DNA from 2 places in the Colwellia sp. BRX8-9 genome. Region 1 is predicted to be linked to the other one. Evidence: predicted binding sites of a transcription regulator. Region 1 holds the regulator's gene; the other holds the start of a gene.

Evidence for each region. Region 1 encodes MetJ, which represses methionine synthesis genes. Its sites were predicted from a motif close to TAGACGTCTAGACGTCTA; they were not measured.
Region 2: msrA (peptide-methionine (S)-S-oxide reductase MsrA) is a predicted target of MetJ. The motif match lies at 5,986-6,003, and genes of this name have one in related genera.

What each region holds. Positions count from the first base shown of each region.
Region 1 covers NZ_JACGVN010000011.1:40,456-52,368, reverse strand. Annotated here, with positions in the region: gene hflX (ribosome rescue GTPase HflX) at 1-981, shown strand, start outside; gene hflK (FtsH protease activity modulator HflK) at 1,036-2,181, shown strand; gene hflC (protease modulator HflC) at 2,185-3,072, shown strand; gene H4J70_RS10990 (DUF2065 domain-containing protein) at 3,270-3,458, shown strand; gene H4J70_RS10985 (adenylosuccinate synthase) at 3,603-4,901, shown strand; gene H4J70_RS10980 (malic enzyme-like NAD(P)-binding protein) at 5,459-6,700, shown strand; gene H4J70_RS10975 (hypothetical protein) at 6,947-7,300, shown strand; gene metJ (met regulon transcriptional regulator MetJ) at 7,323-7,652, opposite strand; gene metB (cystathionine gamma-synthase) at 7,836-8,993, shown strand; gene metL (bifunctional aspartate kinase/homoserine dehydrogenase II) at 9,034-11,484, shown strand; gene H4J70_RS10955 (hypothetical protein) at 11,678-11,913, shown strand, end outside.
Region 2 covers NZ_JACGVN010000002.1:219,638-231,550, forward strand. Annotated here, with positions in the region: gene tsaD (tRNA (adenosine(37)-N6)-threonylcarbamoyltransferase complex transferase subunit TsaD) at 1-422, shown strand, start outside; gene plsY (glycerol-3-phosphate 1-O-acyltransferase PlsY) at 452-1,054, opposite strand; gene folB (dihydroneopterin aldolase) at 1,275-1,649, shown strand; gene folK (2-amino-4-hydroxy-6-hydroxymethyldihydropteridine diphosphokinase) at 1,649-2,146, shown strand; gene H4J70_RS02735 (undecaprenyl-diphosphate phosphatase) at 2,195-3,010, shown strand; gene H4J70_RS02740 (acyl-CoA dehydrogenase family protein) at 3,148-4,302, shown strand; gene H4J70_RS02745 (tetratricopeptide repeat protein) at 4,448-5,296, shown strand; gene msrA (peptide-methionine (S)-S-oxide reductase MsrA) at 5,396-5,941, opposite strand; gene H4J70_RS02755 (HAMP domain-containing sensor histidine kinase) at 6,105-7,367, shown strand; gene H4J70_RS02760 (response regulator transcription factor) at 7,364-7,936, shown strand; gene H4J70_RS02765 (DUF3083 family protein) at 7,939-9,057, opposite strand; gene H4J70_RS02770 (DUF3820 family protein) at 9,185-9,427, shown strand; gene rmf (ribosome modulation factor) at 9,673-9,849, shown strand; gene ung (uracil-DNA glycosylase) at 9,925-10,614, opposite strand; gene thrC (threonine synthase) at 10,681-11,913, opposite strand, start outside.

The DNA of each region.
Region 1 (11,913 bases):
ATTTTTGCCCAGCGCGCTCGAACACATGAAGGTAAGATGCAAGTAGAACTTGCGCAATTACGTCATATGAGTACGCGTTTGATCCGTGGTTGGACACACCTTGAAAGGCAAAAAGGTGGTATTGGCCTCCGCGGTCCTGGTGAAACTCAGTTAGAAACTGATCGTCGTTTACTTCGCGACCGTATGGTAAATATTCGTAAACGCTTAGAACGTGTGGAAAAGCAACGCCAGCAAGGTAGAAGAGCAAGAACACGCGCTGAAATACCGACAATTTCTTTAGTGGGTTATACCAACGCAGGTAAATCGACGCTGTTTAATATTATTACTCAGGCAGACGTTTACGCAGCAGATCAATTATTTGCAACCTTAGATCCCACATTACGAAAAATTGAAATTGAGGATGTTGGCCGAGCAATTTTAGCTGACACCGTTGGCTTTATTCGTCATTTACCTCATGATTTAGTCGCCGCTTTTAAAGCAACATTGACTGAAACCCGTGAAGCTGAACTATTATTGCATGTCATTGATATTTCAGATGATAGGCGAACTGAAAATATTGAACAAGTTGAAACGGTTTTAAAAGAGATCGAAGCGGGCGATGTTCCGCAATTATTAATTTGTAACAAAATAGATGCTTTGGAAGATATTGAACCACGCATTGACAGAGACGATACAGGTCTACCTATACGAGTATGGTTATCTGCACAAAAAGGCATAGGGATTGAATTACTTTTTCAAGCGCTAGCTGAACGACTCGGCAAGAAAATAGTCAAGCATAACTTATGCTTACCTCCTAGCGAAGGTAAACTACGTGGTGTGTTTTATCAATTAAATTCTATTGTTGATGAACGGTATGACGAAGATGGAAATTGTTTATTGAAAATTAAATTACCTGCAAGAGAGTGGGATAGATTAATTAAACAGAGTGAAGCTGATATAGAAGGCTTTATTGAACGTAAACAGACTGATATATTACCGTAATGGGTAAATAGTAGTTTTAGCACTTATTTAAATTTATAGTTAGTGGAGAAGACCATGGCGTGGAATGAACCGGGGAATAATGATAAAGACCCCTGGAAAAAGAAAGATGATAAGAATCAAGGCCCACCAGATTTAGACGATTTACTAAAAGATATTGGTAATAAGTTTGGCGGTATTTTTGGCGGAAAATCATCAAAAGATGGCAGCAAGAAAGGCGCATCAAATGTTGGTATCGCTATTGCGCTAATCGTGGGTATTCTTGTTTATGCTTTTAGTGGTTTCTACACCATTAAAGAAGCTGAAAAAGGTATCGTATTACGTTTCGGGCAATACGATGGCACAGTTGAACCAGGTTTACGCTGGAAATGGACATTCGCCGAACGTATTATTCCTGTTGATATGCAAACAACACGCGACTTACCTGCATCTGGTTTTATGCTAACCAAAGATGAGAACGTGGTACGTGTTGAAATGCAGATACAGTATCGTGTTGTTGATGCCCGTGATTATATTTTCAGTGTTACTAATGCTGACGACAGTTTAAGCCAGTCACTAGACAGTGCTTTACGCTTCGTTATTGGTGACTCTAGAATGGATGATATTTTAACAAGTGGCCGTGAAAAAGTGCGTCAAGATGTCTGGAAAGAATTAGATGACATTATTGCCCCGTATAATCTTGGTTTAATTGTTGTCGATGTCAACTTTAAAGATGCTCGTCCTCCTGAAGAAGTCAAAGATGCTTTTGACGATGCTATTTCAGCACAAGAAGATGAAGTTCGTTTTTTACGTGAAGCCGAAGCCTATGCCCGTGGTATTGAACCAAGAGCACGTGGCCGAGTGAAACGTATGGAACAAGAGGCCATCGCTTATAAACAACAAACGGTATTAGATGCCGAAGGTGAAGTTGCTAAATTCAATAAATTACTTCCAGAATACCTTGCTGCTCCAGAAGTTACTCGCCAGCGTATGTATTTATCAACAATGGAAAATGTTTATGCCAATACCAGTAAGGTTATGGTTGATGTTGAAGGTGGCAATAACATGATGTATTTACCATTAGATAAAATGATGCAAAATCAGTCTTCTGGTCAACGTACTTTACCTGAGAGCCAAACGCGAGCGACGCAATCGATTAATACCCAAAGTACTGCGCCTGATTTATCAGGTCGTGCAGACAGATTTAACGAAGGGAGAAATTAAGCAATGAAAAACTTTATTATTGCCCTAATTGTATTATTCTCAGTATTAACCGTCTCTTCTGTTTTCATTGTTTTTGAAGGACAACGTGGTATCGTTTTTCAGTTTACAAAAATTAAACGTGATGCTAATTCAGGTGAAATGCTTGTTTATGAACCGGGTTTACACTTTAAAATACCCTTTATTAACAACGTTCGCAGACTTGATGCTCGTATTCAAACGCTCGATGAAGCGCCTGATCGCTTTGTAACATCTGAGAAAAAAGATTTAATGGTCGACTCATTTGTTAAGTGGCGTATTGTTGACTTTTCAACGTTCTACTTACGTACTTCTGGCTCAGTAGAAAATGCTCGTGCGTTATTGAAACAAAAAGTAAATAATGGTTTACGTACTGAGTTTGGTACGCGCACCATTAAAGAAATTGTTTCAGGTGACCGTGACGGCATTATGGCTAAAGCGTTAGCAAGTGCCTCAAGTAGTCGTGAAGACTTAGGTATTGAAGTTATTGATGTACGTATTAAAGCGATTAACTTACCCGCTGAAGTCAGTGCTTCTATCTATGACCGTATGCGAGCAGAGCGAACAGCTGTAGCAAAAGAGCATCGTTCTAAAGGTCAAGAGCAAGCGGAAATTATCCGTGCTACGATAGATTCTAAAGTAACTGTTATGTTAGCGACAGCACAAAAAGAAGCACAAGAAATGCGTGGTGAAGGCGATGCGTTAGCGGCTAAAGTTTATGCTGATTCATATGGACAAGATCCTGAGTTTTTCAGTTTTTACCGTAGTCTTGAAGCATATGAAAAAAGTTTTAGTAGTAAAAGTGATATCTTGGTGGTTAAACCCGATAGTGATTTCTTTAACTACTTAAAAGAAGGCGCTACAATTAAAAAGTAAGCTACTTTTTTGATAAAAAAGCCATGACTTGTCATGGCTTTTTCGTATCTGCTAGTTACCTATAGAGGTGATTGAGGAGTAATAACATGGTAGAGACACTATTAACGGCATTTGCTTTGGTACTGATTTCTGATGGACTCATTCCTGTACTTTTCGTATCGACTAGTTACCTATAGAAGCAATTGAGGAGTAATAACATGGTAGAGACACTATTAACGGCATTTGCTTTGGTACTGATTATTGAGGGGCTTATTCCTGCACTTTTTCCAAATAAGTGGCGCGACACTATGGAAAAGTTAGCGCAACAATCAAGCTTATCTATTCGTAATATTGGCATTAGCTTACTCGTCGTAGGCACATTTATTTTATGGTTACTGAGTTATTAGACTAAAGAATGACATAAAAGTTTTTCATAACCCCTTTAGTTAATTGAATATTTTTAAATTGCATTAAAAATCATCATTTATTACTTGGACTACTATTTGATTTTTGATAAAATCCCCGCCTAATTTTTTATCGAAATTGAAAACATGGGCAAAAACGTCGTAGTTCTAGGCACCCAATGGGGTGACGAAGGTAAGGGTAAGATTGTTGATTTACTCACAGATAAAGCTAAGTACGTCGTACGTTATCAAGGAGGCCATAATGCAGGTCATACTTTGGTAATAGACGGTGAAAAAACCGTACTTCATTTAATTCCATCGGGCGTATTACGTGACAATGTGAAATGTTTAATCGGCAACGGCGTAGTTTTATGCCCGAAAGCCTTGATGACAGAAATCGCAATGTTAGAAGCCAAAGGCGTTCCTGTACGTGAACGTTTACTTATTAGTGACGCTTGTCCGTTAATTCTTCCTTATCATAATGCTCTAGATGCTGCGCGAGAAATCGCTCGCGGTAATAAGCCTATTGGTACGACAGGGCGTGGTATTGGTCCAGCTTATGAAGACAAAGTTGCTCGCCGTGGTTTACGTGTTGGCGATTTAGTTTGTGCTGAGTCATTTGCGATTAAATTAAAAGAAATTGTTGATTACCATAATTTCTCTTTAGAGCATTACTACAAAGTTACACCCGTTTGTTATGACACTGTGCTTGCTGATGCTTTATCAGTTCGTGACGTTATTCTTAAAATGGTTGCCGATGTCGCTGAAATTCTTGATCAAGCCCGTAAAAACGGCGAATCAATTATGTTTGAAGGTGCTCAAGGTACTTTACTTGATATTGATCACGGTACTTATCCTTATGTAACTTCTTCAAACACTACTGCAGGTGGCGTTGCTACTGGTTGTGGTTTTGGACCTCGTCATTTAGATTATATTTTAGGTATTACTAAAGCATACACAACACGTGTTGGCTCTGGTCCTTTCCCTACAGAATTAGATGACGAAATCGGTGAACATTTAGGTACTGTAGGCCATGAATTTGGCGCGACTACTGGACGTGAACGTCGATGTGGTTGGTTTGACGCGGTTGCTATGCACCGTGCCATTCAAGTTAACAGCGTAACAGGATTTTGTTTAACTAAACTTGATGTTTTAGACGGTTTAAAAACCCTTAAAATATGTACAGGTTACCGCACTGAAGCTGGCGAAATTATTACTGTACCGCCTACAGCTGCTGAAGGTTATGACAGAATTACACCTGTTTATGAAGAAATGCCAGGTTGGTCTGAAGTTACAGTTGGCGCAACTTCTCGTGACGCTTTACCTGCTAATGCGATCGCTTACATTAAGCGTATTGAAGAATTAACAGGTGTACCAGTTGATATTATTTCAACAGGTCCAGATCGTAATGAAACCATTATTTTAGTAAACCCGTTTGCTGAGTAATTAGAGCGAATAATTTTTTTCTAAAATAAGACGAATAAAACCACCCCTGAGGTGGTTTTTTTTTACCTAAAATAAATTATTTCAACGGCCATTATTGAATATAAATTCAAAAGCAATTAATCAAGGTTATAAGCGATAGTGACAACGTTGATGAAGATTAATTATTAATTGGATAACTTCACCGATAAATTCGTTGTTGTGTATTGAAAAAAAGAAAAATCGATGGCTAAATTTTTTAAGTCAAAGAAGTTTATAAAAGTGGTCATAAAATACGGTGAATAGATTAAGCTGTATAGCGAATATTTAGTTTTATGATGTGCAATACAAAAGGGCTAAGGGTATGTTTGTTATAGCTTCTAGCACTTTTTTATATAAGAATAACGTTGGAACAAAATGTAAGATTACAATAGTATATACCCGTTACTTTTTAAAGATCACAGACAAAGGTGTATCTTGATTGATAACGAGTCTATAAAACTATGCTGTATATAAACAAAATAAAACGTGAAAAATGGCATATATAAGACAATAAATTCACCTAACGCATAGGATCAATCATGACTGACTTTCGCCAACAAGCACTTGATTACCATCAATTCCCAACACCTGGAAAAATAAGTGTTGAATTAACCACGGCCGCTGAAACTAGCCGTGATTTAGCACTCGCCTATAGCCCAGGTGTTGCTGAACCGGTTCGCGCAATTGCGGCAAATCCCGATGATGTTTACAAATATACGGGCAAAGGCAATACCGTCGCTGTTATTACCAATGGTACCGCTATTTTAGGGTTAGGTAATCTAGGTGGTATGGCGGCTAAGCCGGTAATGGAAGGCAAAGCATTATTATTTAAGCGATTTGCAGGTATTAATTCATTTGATATCGAAGTTAAACATAAGACAGTTGAAGAATTTATAAATACGGTCGCCAACATCGCTGACAGTTTTGGTGGTATTAACTTAGAAGATATTAAAGCACCAGAGTGTTTTGCTATTGAAAAGGCACTTATTGAACGTTGTAAAATACCGGTATTTCACGATGACCAACATGGTACGGCTATTGTTACTGCTGCTGGAATGATCAATGCCTTGGAAATCCAAGGTAAAAGTATTAAAGATGCCAACATTATTTGTCTTGGCGCAGGCGCAGCAGCGATTGCTTGTATGGAACTATTAATCAAATGTGGCGCTCAGCGCGAAAAAATCTACATGCTTGATACTAAAGGTGTCATTCATACCCGACGTGATGATCTTAACGAATATAAGCGTATGTTTGCTAATAATACTGATAAACGTACCCTTGAAGATGTTATCGATGGCGCAGATGTATTTGTTGGTGTTTCTGGACCCAATCTACTTTCTGCTGAGCATGTAAAATTAATGGCACCCAATCCAATTATCTTTGCTTGTTCAAACCCAGATCCTGAAATAAAACCCTCATTAGCGCTTGCTGTTCGTGATGATCTTATTATTGCTACGGGTCGCTCTGATTACCCTAACCAGGTCAATAATGTGTTATGTTTTCCTTTTATTTTTCGTGGCGCTTTAGATGTTCGCGCTAGAACGATTAACGATGAGATGAAAATTGCCGCTGTTCATGCAATTCGTGAATTAGCAAAGGAACCTGTTTCGCAAGAAGTGTTAGATGCTAGTGGTGAGAAAAGTTTGACCTTTGGTAAGGAGTATATTATCCCTAAGCCGATGGATCCACGTTTGTGTGGTCGAGTAGCGCTTGCCGTTGCTAAAGCGGCGGTTGAGTCTGGAGTGGCAGCCCTAGAATTACCTGAAAACTATATGGCATAATCAGTAGTATTTATTAATAACGCTGTAAAAGGAGAGCTCGACTCTCCTTTTTTTATTTATGACAAATAGTAGGTCATGGTGCAGTTACTACATGGACGCAGAAAGTAGGAATTAAGAAATAGGGTAACGCAGGAGCAGTTACCTCTTGTACGTCATCTATATTCCTGACAAATCATTAATACTTGCACCTCTGTAGATAATGTCACCGATGGCAAAGCATAACAATATTGAGTAGGACGAATAACAATGAAAACTTCAACGAAAGCCGTTTTACTCTCAGCACTTGTTTACCCGGGTATTGGCCAACTAATGTGTCACGCTTATCGACGGGCTACGTTATTTATTTTAAGTTTTTCTGTGACAGTATATTTGTATATTGAAGAAGTGATGAGGCAATATCAGCCACTTATTAATAAAGTTAAATCAGGTGACGTTGCGCTCAATAGCCAAGCACTGATCGCAGAGATGTCAAAAAATCCCATTATTGTTGACCCTATCTTAATGAGTATATTAACCTATACACTACTAACTTGTTGGTTATTGGCTATTGTAGATGCTTACCGTATGGGCATAAAAAAAGACGCCAGAGCGTCTTTTTGAGGAAGTGTATTAAGACCCTTAGCTACTCGTCTTCAATTTCAAATTGACTGAAGTCGGTAATACCTTTTGCTATTAAGGCTTCGCGCACACTTTTAGGTAGCATCTCTGTATTGTCTTTTGTTAAATCGCCATCATCAGGAAGAGGCTGTCCGGTAAAAGCATGCAGAAAAGCTTCACATAACAATTCGCTGTTAGTTGCATGGCGTAAGTTGTTAACTTGCCGACGAGTACGTTCATCCGTTAACACTTTCAGTACCCGCAACGGGATTGAGACCGTGATTTTTTTAACTTGCTCACTTTTTTTACCATGTTCGGCGTATGGTTTTATATAATCGCCATTCCACTTTGCCATTTAATTACCTTTGTTTAGCTAAATTACTTTTTATAAGTTAGATTTTACTGGTTGTTGGCGTTGAGTCAATAACGAATGTGTAGAAGTTTAGAAGTCTAAAGTTCTTGACCGACAAAAGTAAAGCGTTTAGAGTTATAGACGTCCAAACATCTATTTGATTTTACTGCCCGATTGGAGCAAAAAATGACAAGCAAAAAACCAGCAACATTAGCTGTTAGAGCCGGCATTAATAGTGATGAACATCACGGTGCGGTTGTTCCTGCCATTCATTTATCGAGTACTTATGCTTTAAAAGGCTTCAACAATAAGCGCCAATTTGATTATTCCAGAACAGGCAACCCCACTCGAAGCACGTTTGCACAAGCTATCGCTGATTTAGAGCAGGGTGCTGTAGGCATTGTTACCAGCACAGGAATGTCAGCGGTGCACTTAATTTGTCAGTTACTGACAACAAAAGATACGGTTGTTATTCCACATGATTGCTATGGTGGAAGTTATCGCTTGTTTACCCACCTAGCAAAACGTGGCTTATTTAATGTGCTTGTTGTTGATCAAAACGATGATCAAGCGTTAGCGCAAGCGCTTGAACAAAAGCCAAGATTAGTTTTGATTGAGTCACCTAGTAACCCATTATTACGGCTGGTTGATATAAAAAAGGTTACTCAAGCCAGTCATGCTGTTGGTGCTTTAGTGGCAGTAGATAATACGTTTCTTTCTCCCTTGTTACAGCAACCGCTATTATTAGGTGCTGATATTGTTTTTCACTCGACAACTAAATATATTAATGGTCATAGTGATGTTGTGGGTGGGGTGTTAGTAACAAAAGAAAAAGAACTGGGTGAAGAGCTAGCGTGGTGGGCAAATTGTATTGGTATTACGGGTTCACCTTTCGACAGTTATCTGGCATTACGTGGCTTAAAAACCTTACCACTGCGCATGAAACAGCATCAAGAAAATGCTAATGCTGTTGCAAAATACTTAGAAAATCATCGAGCAATTAACGCGGTATACTTTCCTGGTTTAAAAAATCACCCGGGACACGAAATTGCTAAGCGTCAGCAAAAAGATTTTGGCGCTATGATGAGTTTCGAAATAAAAGGTGGTGTTGAAGCGGTTAAAGTACTCTTTGACAACTTATCACTCTTTACCTTGGCACAGTCATTAGGTGGCGTTGAAAGTTTAATCAGTCATCCATCAACGATGACCCATGCAGGTATGGAAATTGAAGCACAAATTGCAGCGGGTATTACTCAATCTTTAATCCGAATTTCTGTCGGTATTGAAGATGTTAGTGATATTATTAATGACTTAGAACAAGCTTTATCGGCAAGCCAAATTTAAAGTTGTAGACTATTTTTAGTAGAAGAATTAATGAGTGAAAATGACACAGTCAAATACAGTAGAACAATTATCATCAGGGAATAATCAACTGGCGAAGCATGCTATTCATGTACATAAATTTGGTGGCAGTAGCTTAGCAACTACCCAATGTATTGAACGTGTGGTTGATATTATTCGTCAAAACTGTCAATTAAATGATTTAGTTGTTGTTTCGGCAAATGGAAACACTACGGATGACTTATTCAATATTTATAAACTCGCACTTGAAAAAAGTGACGAGCTGTTTTTGGCTATTGAAACACTACAGAAATCACAAAGCACATTAATTGGTGAGTTATTGAACCCTAGCAGTGCAGCAGACCTTATCAAGGTTTTGTCTGATGATATAACACAATTAACGGCTTGGTTATCTGATCAGCCAAGCCAACACCATGCAGATATGTTGGCATTTGGTGAGCTGTGGTCGGCGCGTTTACTATCGGCGGTGTTAAGTGAAAAAGTTTGTCCAAGTTATGCTATTGATGCGCGTGACTTTCTGGTTATCAATAATGATAAAGACTGTGCAGTCGACAATCAGCAAAGTAGTCAAAATTTTCAGCAGAACTTACAAAAAGGAAAGTTGGCGGTTATTACTGGCTATATCACTAAAAATTCTCAAGGTGAAACCTGTACTTTAGGTCGTAATGGTAGTGACTATTCAGCAACAATTATTGCCTCACTGTCGGGCGCGCTGAATGTTACCCTATGGACTGACGTTGATGGCATTTATAGTGCCGATCCTCGTATTGTACCACTTGCCCGTAAATTACATCGCTTACCTAATGGTGTCGCGAAAGAATTGGGCCGCTTAGGTAACCCGGTTCTGCATGCAAAAACCTTACAGCCGCTCACTAACCACAGCACACACCTTCATGTAGCAAGTAGCTTTGATCCTGAAATTTCTGGTACAGAGATAGGAAAATTTGGTCAAATTGCTAAACAGGAACTGTCGGTTACCTCGCTTAACGATTTGTTACTGGTAAAATCGACCAGTTTAGCCGGTTCGTTTGGTGAACAAGCCAGTAATGAGTTTTCTGCGATATGTAGTGATGTTCAGCAAGGCTTTATGGTTATCCACCAAACACAACAAAAATTAGTGAGTCAGTGGCTGGCGAGTCATGATACCGAAGTATCATTCACACCGGTGTCGATTATAGCGATTGTTGGTCATAGTGTGGTAAATCAAGGTAATATCCAAGCGCGTTTTAAACGTGCCCTCAAACATACTCATGTACTGCAGGTGGTGAACTCGTTAAGTGAGCATAGTATTATCGCCATTCTTCAGCAGAGTTGTACCGGTGAGTTACTTAATAATGTTCATTATGATATGACTAAAGACGCTCGACACATAGGTGTTGTTGTTTCAGGGCTTGGTAATATAGGTCAACGATTCTTAGACTTGTTACCCGCGCAACTCAATCGAGTCTCTGTGTTAGAGAACGTTCATTTAGTCGGTTTAGTCACTTCTAAAAAAGCACTGCTTAATACCGATGGTATCGATGTTAATCAAGCAATGTCGCTCTATGAAAGAGATGCTACGCCTTGTGATAATGCCTTATTGATGTCGTGGTTAACGAACCATCCTTACGACGAATTAATTGTTGTCGATATCACCCCTAGCGAACATTTTAGTGATTTGTACAGTGAGTTCTTTAAAGAAGGTATTCATGTTATTGGTGCCAATAAATGGGCGGCTTCTGCCAGTACCGCTCGCTATAATGACTTAGTATTAACCGCGGCTGAAAATAAAAGCTTATGGTTAGGAAGTACTACTGTTGGCGCCGGTTTACCGGTTAACTTTGCCATTAACGATTTATTGAAAAGTGGCGATAAGATAACGGAAATATCAGGAATTTTTTCAGGCACGCTTTCTTGGCTATTTGAAACCTACGATGCCAGTGTACCGTTTTCAACCTTATTAATGGATGCCTTATCTCAAGGGATCACTGAACCCGATCCACGAGAAGATCTGTCTGGGCGAGATGTGCAACGAAAATTACTGATCTTAGCGCGTATGGCAGGTTTTGAATTATCACTTGATGATATTGAATGCGAAAATTTAGTGCCAGAATCCTTACAAGGGTTATCAACGACGGAATTTTTAGCAAAGTCAGCAGACTTGGACAGTTACTTTGCTGAACAACTCACTAGCGCATCTAAACAGCAAGCCTGTATTCGTTATATTGCAAAATTCTGTGTCAACGAACAAGGCCAATTGAGCGCTAAGGTTTATCTTGCGACGCTTGCTAAGAATGATCCCTTTGCCTCTTTAACTCCGGGTGATAATATCTTTTTAATTAAGAGCCATTGGTATCAAGATAACCCGCTTATTATTCGTGGACCAGGCGCGGGTCGTGATGTTACCGCGGGTGGCCTACATTCAGACTTAGTGAGTATTTGCCAGCAACTGGCCGGTAAAAAACACCAAGTTAAAATCAAAGGTCTAAGTTAAATTAGCATAATCTAGCTATCATCATTATTACTACACTAAGGCATTAATACGCTAAATGAGAAAAAGCACAACTTGTAGGTTGTGCTTTTTCTCAATCGATACTAATAAACACTTGTCTGTTATCGCATTATTAACTAGCATTTAGATAATTAAAAAAAGTAGCTACTTAGCACAGGCACCAAGTTGTATTTACATGGAAAATAAAACCTATAGCGACAGCTATTTTACCAGCCAAGTAAAAAGTCTTTTAAGCAGAATTTATGGCCACAGCCAATTAAATGATTCCGTTCTTGAGCGTGCGATTGAGTACTATGAAAAACAATCTTTTATTGAGCATAAGTTAGATGAACTCAAGCAAAATATTGAAAAAGTTAGTCGGCAAACAGCCACGGATAAAGCTAAAACTTTACGGGTAAGACTCGAACGTGA
Region 2 (11,913 bases), on a different contig from region 1:
ATTTTAGCTTTAGTGGTTTAAAAACCGCTGCGGGTACCGTTATTCGCAAAGAAATAGCGTTACAAAAAGCACAAGGCAATGAAGGTATGGATGAACAAACTCATGCCGATGTCGCTTATGCATTTCAAGAAGCGGTTGTTGATACCTTAGCAATAAAATGTCGCCGTGCTTTGCAGCAGTGTGAGTTAAAACGTTTAGTGATTGCTGGTGGCGTTAGCGCCAACACATCGCTTCGAGAAAAATTAGCGGAAATCACTAAAAAGCTCGGTGGAGAAGTTTTTTATCCACGTCCTGAGTTTTGTACTGATAATGGCGCGATGATAGCTTATGCGGGCTTGCAACGTTTAAAAGCAGGAACAGATGCAGATTTATCGTTTAAAGCGACACCACGTTGGCCGTTAGATACTTTACCAGCGGTATAACTAGCGGTAAAGTTGGCACATTAATGACTTCATTTGGCCTTAGTAAAGGATATTTTACCTTCATCTCCTTTCATTAATCGCCAAATGTTGTCCTTGTGGCGAAAAATAATTAATACCGAAAGCATCATCACTGGGTACATATATAGAGGTTTTAATAGCCAAATATAAAAAGGCGCAAGCGATACCGTAATAATAGCGGCTAAGCTTGAATATCGGCTAAAATAAATAACACTTACCCAGGTCAGTATCAATAAACCCCCAAGATCTAAACCTATCGGTAATAATACACCCAGTGCGGTTGCAACGCCTTTTCCGCCTCTAAAGTTAAAAAATATAGGGTACATATGGCCTAAACAAGCAGCCAGTGCTATTAACCCTAAATTAAGGGGGTCTAAATCAAGGAAATAAGCGCCCCACACCGGAATAGTGCCTTTGAGGATATCAAAGACCAGCACCAGTGCAGCGATGAATTTGTTACTGATACGCAAAACATTGGTGGCGCCAGGATTGTTTGAGCCGGTAGTGCGAGGATCTGGAAGTTTTAATAGCTTACACAATAAAATAGCACTAGAAATCGAACCGACCAAATAGGCAGCAAGCATTATTATCAGTGTTACTAATAGAGCGCTAATACAAAAACCTCTCAATTCATTGTTAAAATGATGGTTAATTATAACAAGTTTTCAACAATTTTAGATATTCTAGCCTTTCATAATGTCAATGGAAATAAGTTTTTCTATCGTCTATTAATAAAAAAAATGAATTGATCCGTCAACCACTAGTTTTTATAACTTTGCACAGGTAAAATCGACCTATATTTTTAGTTGTTTTATTAAAGATGAGTGTACGTTAATGGATAAAGTTTATATTGAAGGCTTGAGTATTCAAACCACCATAGGTTTTTTCGATTGGGAAAAAGAAATCAAACAAACCTTAGTGATTGATTTAGTTATGGGGTGGGATACCGCCAAACCGGCCGAAAATGATGAGCTAGCTAAAACACTCGATTATGCCGAAATATCAGTAAAAATAGCCGAATTTGCTAATAAAAACCCCGTAGATTTAATTGAAACATTAGCAGAGCGTTTGGCTAAATTCTTAATCGAAACTTATCAGATCCCTTGGCTTAAATTAAAAGTAGCCAAGCCTAATGCGGTGCATAATGCCATCACAGTTGGCGTTGAAATTGAACGTGGTAGCCAATCAAATAACAGTAATCATGGGTAATGGCGCGTTTATATATTTCGCTTGGCAGTAATGTAGACCGTCAGCACTATTTACAGACAGGATTGACTGCCCTTGAAGCGCTGCTTGGTGAGTTAACGCTATCATCTTTATTTGCTAGTAAAGCCGTAGGATTCGACGGTGCTGAATTTTATAATATGGTGATCGGTGCGACGACCGAACTTAATATAGTACAAGTGGCTAAAGCACTCCGCGAAATTGAGCTTAACAACGGTCGAGAAATTGATGCTAAAAAATATAGCCCACGCACCTTAGATTTAGATTTATTACTGTTTGACGATCTAGTGTTGGACACTCCAGCACAAATTCCACGTGCCGAGATCACAGAAAATGCCTTTGTTTTATGGCCATTGGCTGAAGTAGCGCCAGATCTTAAACACCCCATTTTAAAAAAATCGTACCAACAGCTTTGGCAAGCTTACGATAAAACACAACAACAAATAACCACAGTAGACTTTTCTTGGTCAAGCCAATTATAAAAGTTAGATATTAAAAAATTGAATTATACATAAGGAATATAATAAGCAATGACCATTACAGAGATATTTATTTTAGCTATTCTCCAAGGATTAACGGAGTTTTTACCCGTATCAAGTTCAGCACATTTAATCTTACCCTCAGCTGTTTTAGGCTGGAAAGACCAAGGTTTAGCACTCGATGTTGCTTTGCATGTTGGAACATTACTCGCGGTTGTTTTATATTTTCGTAAAGATGTCGCGAATATGGCTGTTGCTTGGGTGGTCAGTATAAAAGGTGATAATACTAGTTTTGATGGCAAGCTTGCCTGGTGGATATTATTTGCGACTATCCCATTAGGAATATTTGGTTTGCTCGGCAAAGACTTTATCGAAGCACATTTACGTACTGCGTTGGTTATTGCTGCTACTACCTTAATTTTTGGATTTTTACTGGGTTTTGCTGACATTAAAGCGGGTAAAAGAAAAGCGACTGAGCATATTGATTTTGAAAAGCTAGGATTTAAAGGCGCTATGCTGATTGGTTTAGCACAGGCGGTAGCATTAATTCCGGGGACATCGCGTTCAGGTATAACAATGACTATCGGTTTGATGCTTGGCTTAAGTCGAGAAAATGCGGCTCGATTTTCTTTCTTATTGTCAATTCCTGCCATTGCGATGGCGGGGAGTTATTTAACATTAAAATTAATGACTGAAACGGGTCCTGTTGATTGGAATGCTATTGGTATTGGCAGTGTGTTAGCTTTTTTTAGTGCTTATGCCTGCATTCACTACTTTCTTATTCTATTGGAAAAAGTCGGTATGATGCCATTTGTTATCTATCGCTTAGTTCTGGGTGTCGCATTACTTTGGTTTGTGCTGGGTTGATTGATCTAAATCGGTGCTGCTATCGTTTAGTTAATTAGAAAAAAATAATAATAATAAATTTAAATATGCGATTTAATTTTTAAATACGCATCTAAATACAAATAAATACAAATTTAATATATAAAAGTGAGTAACGAATGAATTTATCATTAACCGAAGAACAGATGATGATTCAAGATATGGCAAAAAAATTCGCTGAAAGCGAATTAGCTCCTGTAGCGGCCGAACTTGATGAAACCCAAGATCAAACACTTTTCCTCAACAACCTTGCGCAGTTAACTGAACTGGGTTTTATGGGCTTAAATATTAAAGCAGAATATGGTGGCGTTGAAGCAGGCACGGTTGCTTTTAGCTTAGCGATAACAGAAATAGCACGCGCATGTGCAGCAACCGCAGTAACAACATCAGTGACAAATATGGTTGCTGAAGTTATTCAAGCGGTTGGTAATGAAGAGCAAAAGCAAAAGTATTTACCTAAAATATGTAGTGGTGAATATAAAGCCGGTGCTTTTTGTTTAACAGAGAATGACGCCGGTTCAGATCCTGCTGGCATGAAGACCTCTGCGGTACTCGACGGTGATGCCTACGTACTCAATGGCAGCAAACTCTATATTACCAGTGCCAGCTTTGCTGACATCTTTGTTGTTTGGGCGGTAACGGACGCGACCGCTCGAAAAGGTAAGGGTATTTCATGTTTCTTAGTGGAAGCAAATACACCAGGTATTACGGTCAGTAAGCCAGAAGAAAAAATGGGGCAAAAAGCATCACCTACTAATGAAGTGAGCTTTAGTAATTGTCGGATACCTGCTAGTGCCATGATGGGCAAAGAAAATAAAGGCTTTGGCGTTGCGGTCGGCGAACTTGCGGGCGGTCGAATTGGTATTGGTTCATTAGCGCTAGGCATTGGTTTAGCCGCCATGGATTACGCTCGTGCTTTTATCACTGAACGTAAGCAGTTTGGCCAAGCATTATCAAACTTCCAAGGTTTACAATGGAAACTTGCCGAACGTTACACAGATTTAGAGGCAGCCCGTTTATTGTTAATGCAAGCTGCTTATACTAAAGAACAAGGGTTACCCTTTGGTAAAGCCGCTTCTATGGCGAAGTTATTTGCCGCAGAAAAAGCGAATACTGCTTGTTATGACGCTTTGCAACTAATGGGCGGTGCCGGCTATATTAAAGAATACCCGCTTGAGCGCATGGCTCGCGACGTACGTATTACCACTATTTATGAAGGCACCAGCGAGATCCAAAAAATCATTATTGCTCGTGAGTTATTAAACGAAGTCTAATTATTATTAGACTTCTATGATACGAAAGCTGAACGTCCCTTTATTGATAGGCGTTCAGCTTTTTGTATTAAGGCACTTGCGCTTTTTATAATTGCCCCAAAATATAGATTATAGACGCTCATCAATAAACTAAATGGAAGTGAATGTGACTACAAATGCCATTGAAATTACCCTAGAAAATTTTCAACAAATTATTTTAGAAGAATCAAAATCGAAGTTAGTCTTAGTTGACTTTTGGGCGGCACAGGTCCCTGAAAGTTTGGAGCTAAAAGATAAGCTAGCCATCGGCTTGCAGGGTTTTGAGCAGTATATATTATACGCCACGGTTGATTGTCAAACTCAGCAACAAATTGCCCAACAATTTGGTATTCAAGGTTTACCTACGGCGATTTTAGTGAAAGATGGTCAACCACTTGATGGTTTAACTGGGCCACAAGATGACGACAATATAAAAGAATTTTTAGCGAATCATTTACCTAAAGAAGAAGACTTATTACTCATTCAGGCGCAAAAGTTATTAGCTGATAATAATATTAATGATGCCTTCACGGTCATTAATAGTGCTTATCAACTTAATAGTGAACGTGCCGATATTAAATTAATGATGGCAGATGTTTATTTACAAACGGGTAAAATAAGCGAAGCCGAATCTTTATTAACCACTATTTTAATGGTTGACCAAGACAGTCACTATCAAGCGCTTATCGCTAAACTTGAGCTTGCCAGTCAAGCCGCAGACTCACCAGAAATTAAAGCACTAGAAGCACAGTTAGTGGACGACGTTGACAACATTGCTTTACAACATCAACTTGTTGCGCAATACAGCCAAGTCAATCGACATGAAGAAGCGTTGACGTTACTGTTTCGTTTAATGCAAAAAGACAGTAGTGATGCTGCCAGCAAAGATCTTTATCTTGATGTGTTAAAGGCTTTACCTGATGGCGATCCATTAGCCAATAAATTTCGCAGAAAACTGTATACCTTGATGTATTAAATCAGTACTGGCAGTAGATGCGTGACACTGATTACTTCAGTGTTACGCACTTTGTGGAAGGTGAGATTTTATTCTCAAGCTGACAATATGGCTTTAAGTTTATGATGGTTTTAATTTACCCACGAACGTTTTTCTAAATTTTGCGAGCTTAGGCGAAACAATCGCCTGACAGTAAGGATTACCAGGATTATTATTGAAATAGTCTTGATGAACATCTTCACCAGAAAAGAACTCTGACGCTTGAGTTACTTCGGTCACAACCGCTGAGCTATACATATTGCTGGCGTCGACTTCTTTAATAATATCTTCAGCAATTTGCTGTTGTTCTTTGTTGTGATAAAAAATCCCTGAGCGATACTGGGTTCCTATATCGTTACCTTGACGATTTAATTGGCTGGCATCGTGTAGCGTGAAAAACACTTCTAATATTTCACGAGAAGTGATCGCTGCGCTATCAAAAGTTAACTGCACGACTTCTGCATGACCGGTTTGACCCGAGCAAACGTCTTCATAAGTTGCTAGCGCGGCGCTACCGCCCATATAACCTGATACGGCAGACTTAATGCCGATTAATTGGTTGTATGCACCTTCAATACACCAAAAGCAACCGCCTGCCAGGGTGATTTTTTCTTCATGTGATGACATTAAAATAAACCTTAATAAATTTGATTAAAATAACTGTATAACAATAGACGTTTAGATGTCTATATGTTTTTATCTGAAATTTAAAATAAACTGTTTTTGATCAGTTAAAATTATAAAAATTAGCGTAACATCAACAAATACGATTAACCAATATAAAAATATTATGTCTTTATTTTTTAGAAAGTTTAACCAAGTTCGCACCGTTCTTTTATTGCGCAGTGCGGCAATTATTATTCAGCTGATATTAATACTTTTTGTTAATGGCGTTTTAAACTATCAGCTGCCTTGGTTACCGCTCATTATTGTTATTTCAATTGAAGCTTTATTTACGTTAGTCAGCTATTTATATTATAAATCTGGGAAAGAAGCCGATAAGCTCGCCTTACTTGGGCAGATTTGCGCTGATATCTTATTTCTCTCACTTATTTTGTATTTTAGCGGCGGAGCAACTAATGCTTTTGTCTCGTTATTACTTATTCCTATTGCTATTGCTGCTGTGACGTTAACACCGCTGTTACTTGGAAGTGTGGCACTATTAGCGATTGCTTCATACAGTGTTTTATTGTGGTTATTACCCATGTCAGTAATGCATGGCAATATGCAAAGCCACTTTATTGGTATGTGGATCAATTTTCTTTTTTCTAGCATTGTTGTTGCAACCGTTGTTGGCCAAATGGCACGAAGAATTTCTCAAAAAGAACAGGCGATAGCTGCTTTTCGGGAAGAGCAATTAAAGCAAGAAAAAATTATGTCATTAGGGGTCGCTTCTGCGCAAATAACTCATCAGCTCGCTACTCCGATAGCAACTGTACAGCTGCTTGTCGATGAACTCAGTGAAGAGCTACCTGAGCACCCTGCGATTGTTGACCTACAAGGACAGTTATTACGTTGTAGCAGAAGTTTAGCTGAGTTTCGTAAAATGGTTTTCGAGATTAAAGAGCAAAAGTCAAAAGAGGTACTTTGTGCTGATATTGTGCAAGAAATGCGTGATCATATTAACTTAAATTATCCTGATGTTAGGGTGAACTTTTTGTCTGAGACGCACCAATCAATACTCAGTGAAAACGCTAAAGTATTGGCTGATGCTTCATTATTGCCAGCGATTTTAAATTTAGTTAATAATGCGATTCGAGCCACTAAAGCCAGCGGTAGTGATAAAATTGAGTTATCTAGCTTGTTTGATGAAAAAAATTGGCAACTCAGTATTCGTGATTTTGGTTGTGGTTTTACCCAATTAACACTAAGTGAGTTAGGCGTTAAACCCGTAAACAGCAAGCAAGGATTAGGTATGGCGGTATTTTTGAGTCATGCAAGTTTAGAGCGATTAGGTGTGACACTTACCTTAACCAATCACGTTGCGGGTGGTGCATTAGTAACGTTGAAGTTACCGTTAGTGGTTAATGATATGCAGGAAAAAAGTGAATGAAATTATTAATTGTTGAAGATGACAGTACCTTTGCTAATACGCTTAAAAGGCGTATGGAAAAACATGGCTACAGCTGTTGGTTGGCCGATAATATTAACGATGCATTATTAACCTGTCATCGTCAATTGCCAGAATTCATATTACTCGATATGAAACTCCATCATGAAAGTGGCTTAAATTTGATTAATCCGATGAGGAAGCTATTGCCAAAGAGTCGTATTATTTTATTAACTGGTTTTGCCAGTATCGCTACTGCAGTTGACGCAATAAAGCTTGGCGCAGATGATTACTTAACCAAGCCGGTCGATACACAGACTTTATTATCGGCTTTGGCTAAAAACGCTAACAGTTCGTCGCTAAAAAAATCAACATTGGCTGCAAATTCAGCAACAAACATTATAAATGAGCCAACGTTGTCAACCGAGCAGGTTGAATGGGAGTATATTCAACAAGTCTTAAAATTTAATAATGGTAATGTTTCAGCAACGGCTCGTCAGCTTTCAATGCACCGCAGAACCCTACAACGCAAGCTACAGAAAAAACCAACGGTTAATGGCGAAGTTGATTAACCTTAGTTTTCAATATTATAAGCAATATGCTGGTGAAACCTTAACGTTAATTCATCTTTATTAATGGGGATTTCGAGTTCGGTCGCTAATAAACGCATTGCCTGTTCTATTTGGTTAATAAACTTGCCATAGCCGCTGTGCTGGGAATCTTCTGCGGTAGCCACAAAGATAAGTTGTACGTTATCAACTAACTCATCGGCTTTCCATTTACTCACCAAGCCACAGGGACTCTGTTTAGGGTTATAACCTAACATTTGTAACTCACCCATCTTAGAAATTATTTCATGCAAACTATGTCGGACAATGGGGACTAAACCATTAGCGATTAACGCCCCATTATTTAAATTAAAGCGCTTAGCCACCAGTGAAAAAGTATCAGTTAAATAAGTATAAAGCGGATTGTATGGATCTTTAGAATTGGCATCAATGTCGACTAAACCCAATAAACGGTTATCAATCGTTAGATTAATTACCGCATAACTTATTGCCGATGCGTTCGGTGTTATAACAACGTTTTGTGATTTATAGCGTTCATCAATCGGCCGTAATTTATGTGCTTGTGTGCCTAAGCAGCCTTTATTTTTAGCAAATAAATCATAAGTAAGATGTTGATGATCACGTAAACGTATCGCTTGGTTAGGTAATTTTGTTTGCTCGATAAAACTATGCAGTAACCGAGTCACTTTTTGATGAAATGCCGCGGCATTAAAACGAATGTCGTCGCCAGAGGCTAAAAACAGCAGGGTGATCTTTTTTGCGCGAATACTGGCATCAAAAAAAGAATTTTGTAATTGATGACTTTGAGGATCGTAATAAAATAAAATTTGCTGGCTGGTTTGCCATTGGTGCATTTCTTGACTGTAGCGAACGCGAACTAATTTATCGTTAGCAATAAATAAGCTACTTTGTATCGCATAGTCATTACTTAGCGTAAATAATAATTGTGATAAACTTTGATAAAAATCATAGTAAGGTTGAGTGCTATGCGTTGAAATATTTGGAGAAATTAACTCTATTAATTCATCGGTAATGGCAAACTCAGCTAAAATATATTGGTTATCTCGCGCATTTGAAGGAATATAAGCTTTGTGCGCCGCACTGCGTTTTCTTATTATAGACATGTTCGTTCCCTGTTTGAAGTTAGTCGATAAACTTAGGATGATTATAAATAGACCTTGTGACACTTTTATGATGTTAAAAGGTTTTGAGTTATTATCCCGACAAGAAAATTTAATAAGTAGAGAAACTATGTTTTCAGATCAACAAGCTTTGCTCGATGCTGTAAATCAAATAATGCCTTTTGGAAAATATGCAGGTAGACCCTTACTAAAATTGCCAGAGCCTTACTTAGTGTGGTTTAAATCAAAAGGTTTTCCTGAAGGTAAGCTAGGACAGCAACTTGAATTAATTTACGAAATAAAACTCAATGGTCTTGAAGGCATGTTAGAACCACTGTTACGCTCAAGTCGCTTAGGTATTCCACAACATTAAAATAATTTTTTATATAAAAATAACTTTTAATAATCATAGGTAATAACGCTTGTTGCTAACAAATTGTTTTATTTATTTAATCTTATAATTAGGATTTTTCAGCTCTCAATCATTAACTGTCGAACACTTTTTAATCGTAATTTTACTTGATTTAGCCTCTTGCTTATTCTTAACTGAATTGTCGACTGCTGTTTTATTCGACAAGTATTAATAAGTATCACCAAGACAATGATGGAGAGTTATCGATGCAAACAAAGAAAAGAGATCGTCTAGGCAGAGCACATTCCAATGGTTATAAAGCAGGCCTCACCGGAAAAACAAAAGAAAAATGTCCTTATCAAAATACGGATGCAAAATCAGAATGGCTAGGGGGTTGGCGTGATGCGTTAACGGATAAAAATCTAGGACTATTCAAGTTATAAGTTAACATCTTATTTTTAATAAAAAGGAGCCCTTTGCTGATGTTTACTAAGGGCTGTATCTTTTTTTAGTTAACCTTATGCTTGTTCAGGCAACTGCCAGTTTATCGGAGTCATATTTTTTGATTGTAACCATTGGTTGGTTTTTGAGAAATGCTGACAGCCAAAAAAACCGCGATATGCCGATAAAGGTGAAGGATGTGGCCCGTTTAATACAAAATGCTTTTCGGTATTAATGTTTTTTCCTTTCTTTTGCGCATGAGCTCCCCAAAGTAAGAATACACAACCGCTACTTTCTTGATTAATGTGCTTTATTACTGCATCAGTAAATGTTTCCCAACCTAACTTAGCATGAGAATGAGCCTGTGCTTGTTTGACGGTTAAAACCGTATTCAGTAATAACACCCCTTGCTCTGCCCACTGCGTTAAGCAACCGTGGCTTGGCTTATTAAAGTCAGCAAACTCATTAACAAGCTCTTTATAAATATTGACTAATGAAGGTGGGACTTTAATGCCGGGTTGCACAGAAAAAGCGAGTCCGTGAGCTTGATCTTCACCGTGGTAGGGATCTTGCCCTAAAATAACCACTTTAGTGTCTTTAATATCTTGATAACAAAAAGTATTAAAAATATCGTTTTGCGCAGGAAATATAACTTCGCCCTTTGCTCGTTGTTGAGAAATTACTTGGTTTAGTTCGATGAAATATGGCTTGGCTTGTTCTTGATTAATAAGTTGTTGCCATTGCGGCTTAATATTTTGATTTATCATGAGGTATAAAAATGGCCGTTAATCTAAATTAACGACCATTATAAACGTGTTTTTAACTGAACGAAATTAGTGATCGTTTAATAATAAATAATCACGTAAGTCGCTAAAGTTAGCGGCCATATCTTTTGATAAAATGGTTTCGCTGGCGCAGTCAGCAAGCTCTTTTGGTAGACCGATTGGTTGTCCTAAAATACTTTCAACCACCTCTTTGAATTTTGCTGGGTGTGCGGTGCCTAAAAACACACCAAATTCACCTTCATCTGCATTGTACTGTAACGCTTTATAGGCAACGGCTGCATGTGGTTCACTGATGTAACCCAGCTTGGCTAACTGTAAAACAGTTGACTGTGTTTGTTCTTCATCAATTGAAACTGAACTAATACAATCGCTAGGAACTATGCCAGACTTTAGCATATGTTCAACGCGAGGCCAGTTGTTAGGATCGCTAACATCCATAGCATTTGAAATTGTCGCTACAGTAGCATTAGGCGTCCACTCACCTGTTTTTAGGTAACGAGGCACAGTATCGTTGGCATTTGTTGCCGCAATAAATCTTTTTATCGGTAAACCGAGTGCTTTAGCAAATAAACCAGCGGTTAAGTTACCAAAGTTACCACTGGGAATCGATACCACAACATCGTTTAATTCGCTTTTACACTTTTGACGAGATAACTGTGCAAACCCTTCAAAGTAGTAACATACCTGAGCTAATAAGCGGCTGATATTTATTGAGTTAGCTGAATTTAAACCTATAGTAGTAGCTAGCTCTCTATCATCGAATGACTTTTTAACTAACGCCTGACAATCATCAAAACTCCCGTCAATAGCGAGTGTTTCAATATTGCCGCCTAAGGTCGTAAACATTTTTTCTTGTAGCAGGCTGATTTTTCCTTTCGGATATAAGATCACCACACGAATATTTTCAATGTTATGAAAAGCATGAGCAACCGCCGCGCCCGTGTCACCTGAGGTCGCCGTTAATATAGTGATCTTTTTATCTTTGCTAAAAACTTGCAAACATTTAGCCATAAAACGCGCGCCAAAATCTTTAAAGGCGAGTGTTGGACCATGAAAAAGCTCTAATATAGCTCTGTCTTTATTGATGGGTTGAATTTGTGCTGGAAAGTTAAAAGCACTGGTCACAATCTCAGTTAATTGCGCTTTAGTTAAATCACCTTCTACAAACGGGTAGAGGACATGTACACTTCTTTCAACTAAAGGCATAGCGAGTAATTCATCGATATTATCTAACACTGGGATTGTTTCAGGAAAAAAGAGTCCCTGATTTTTTCCTAGTCC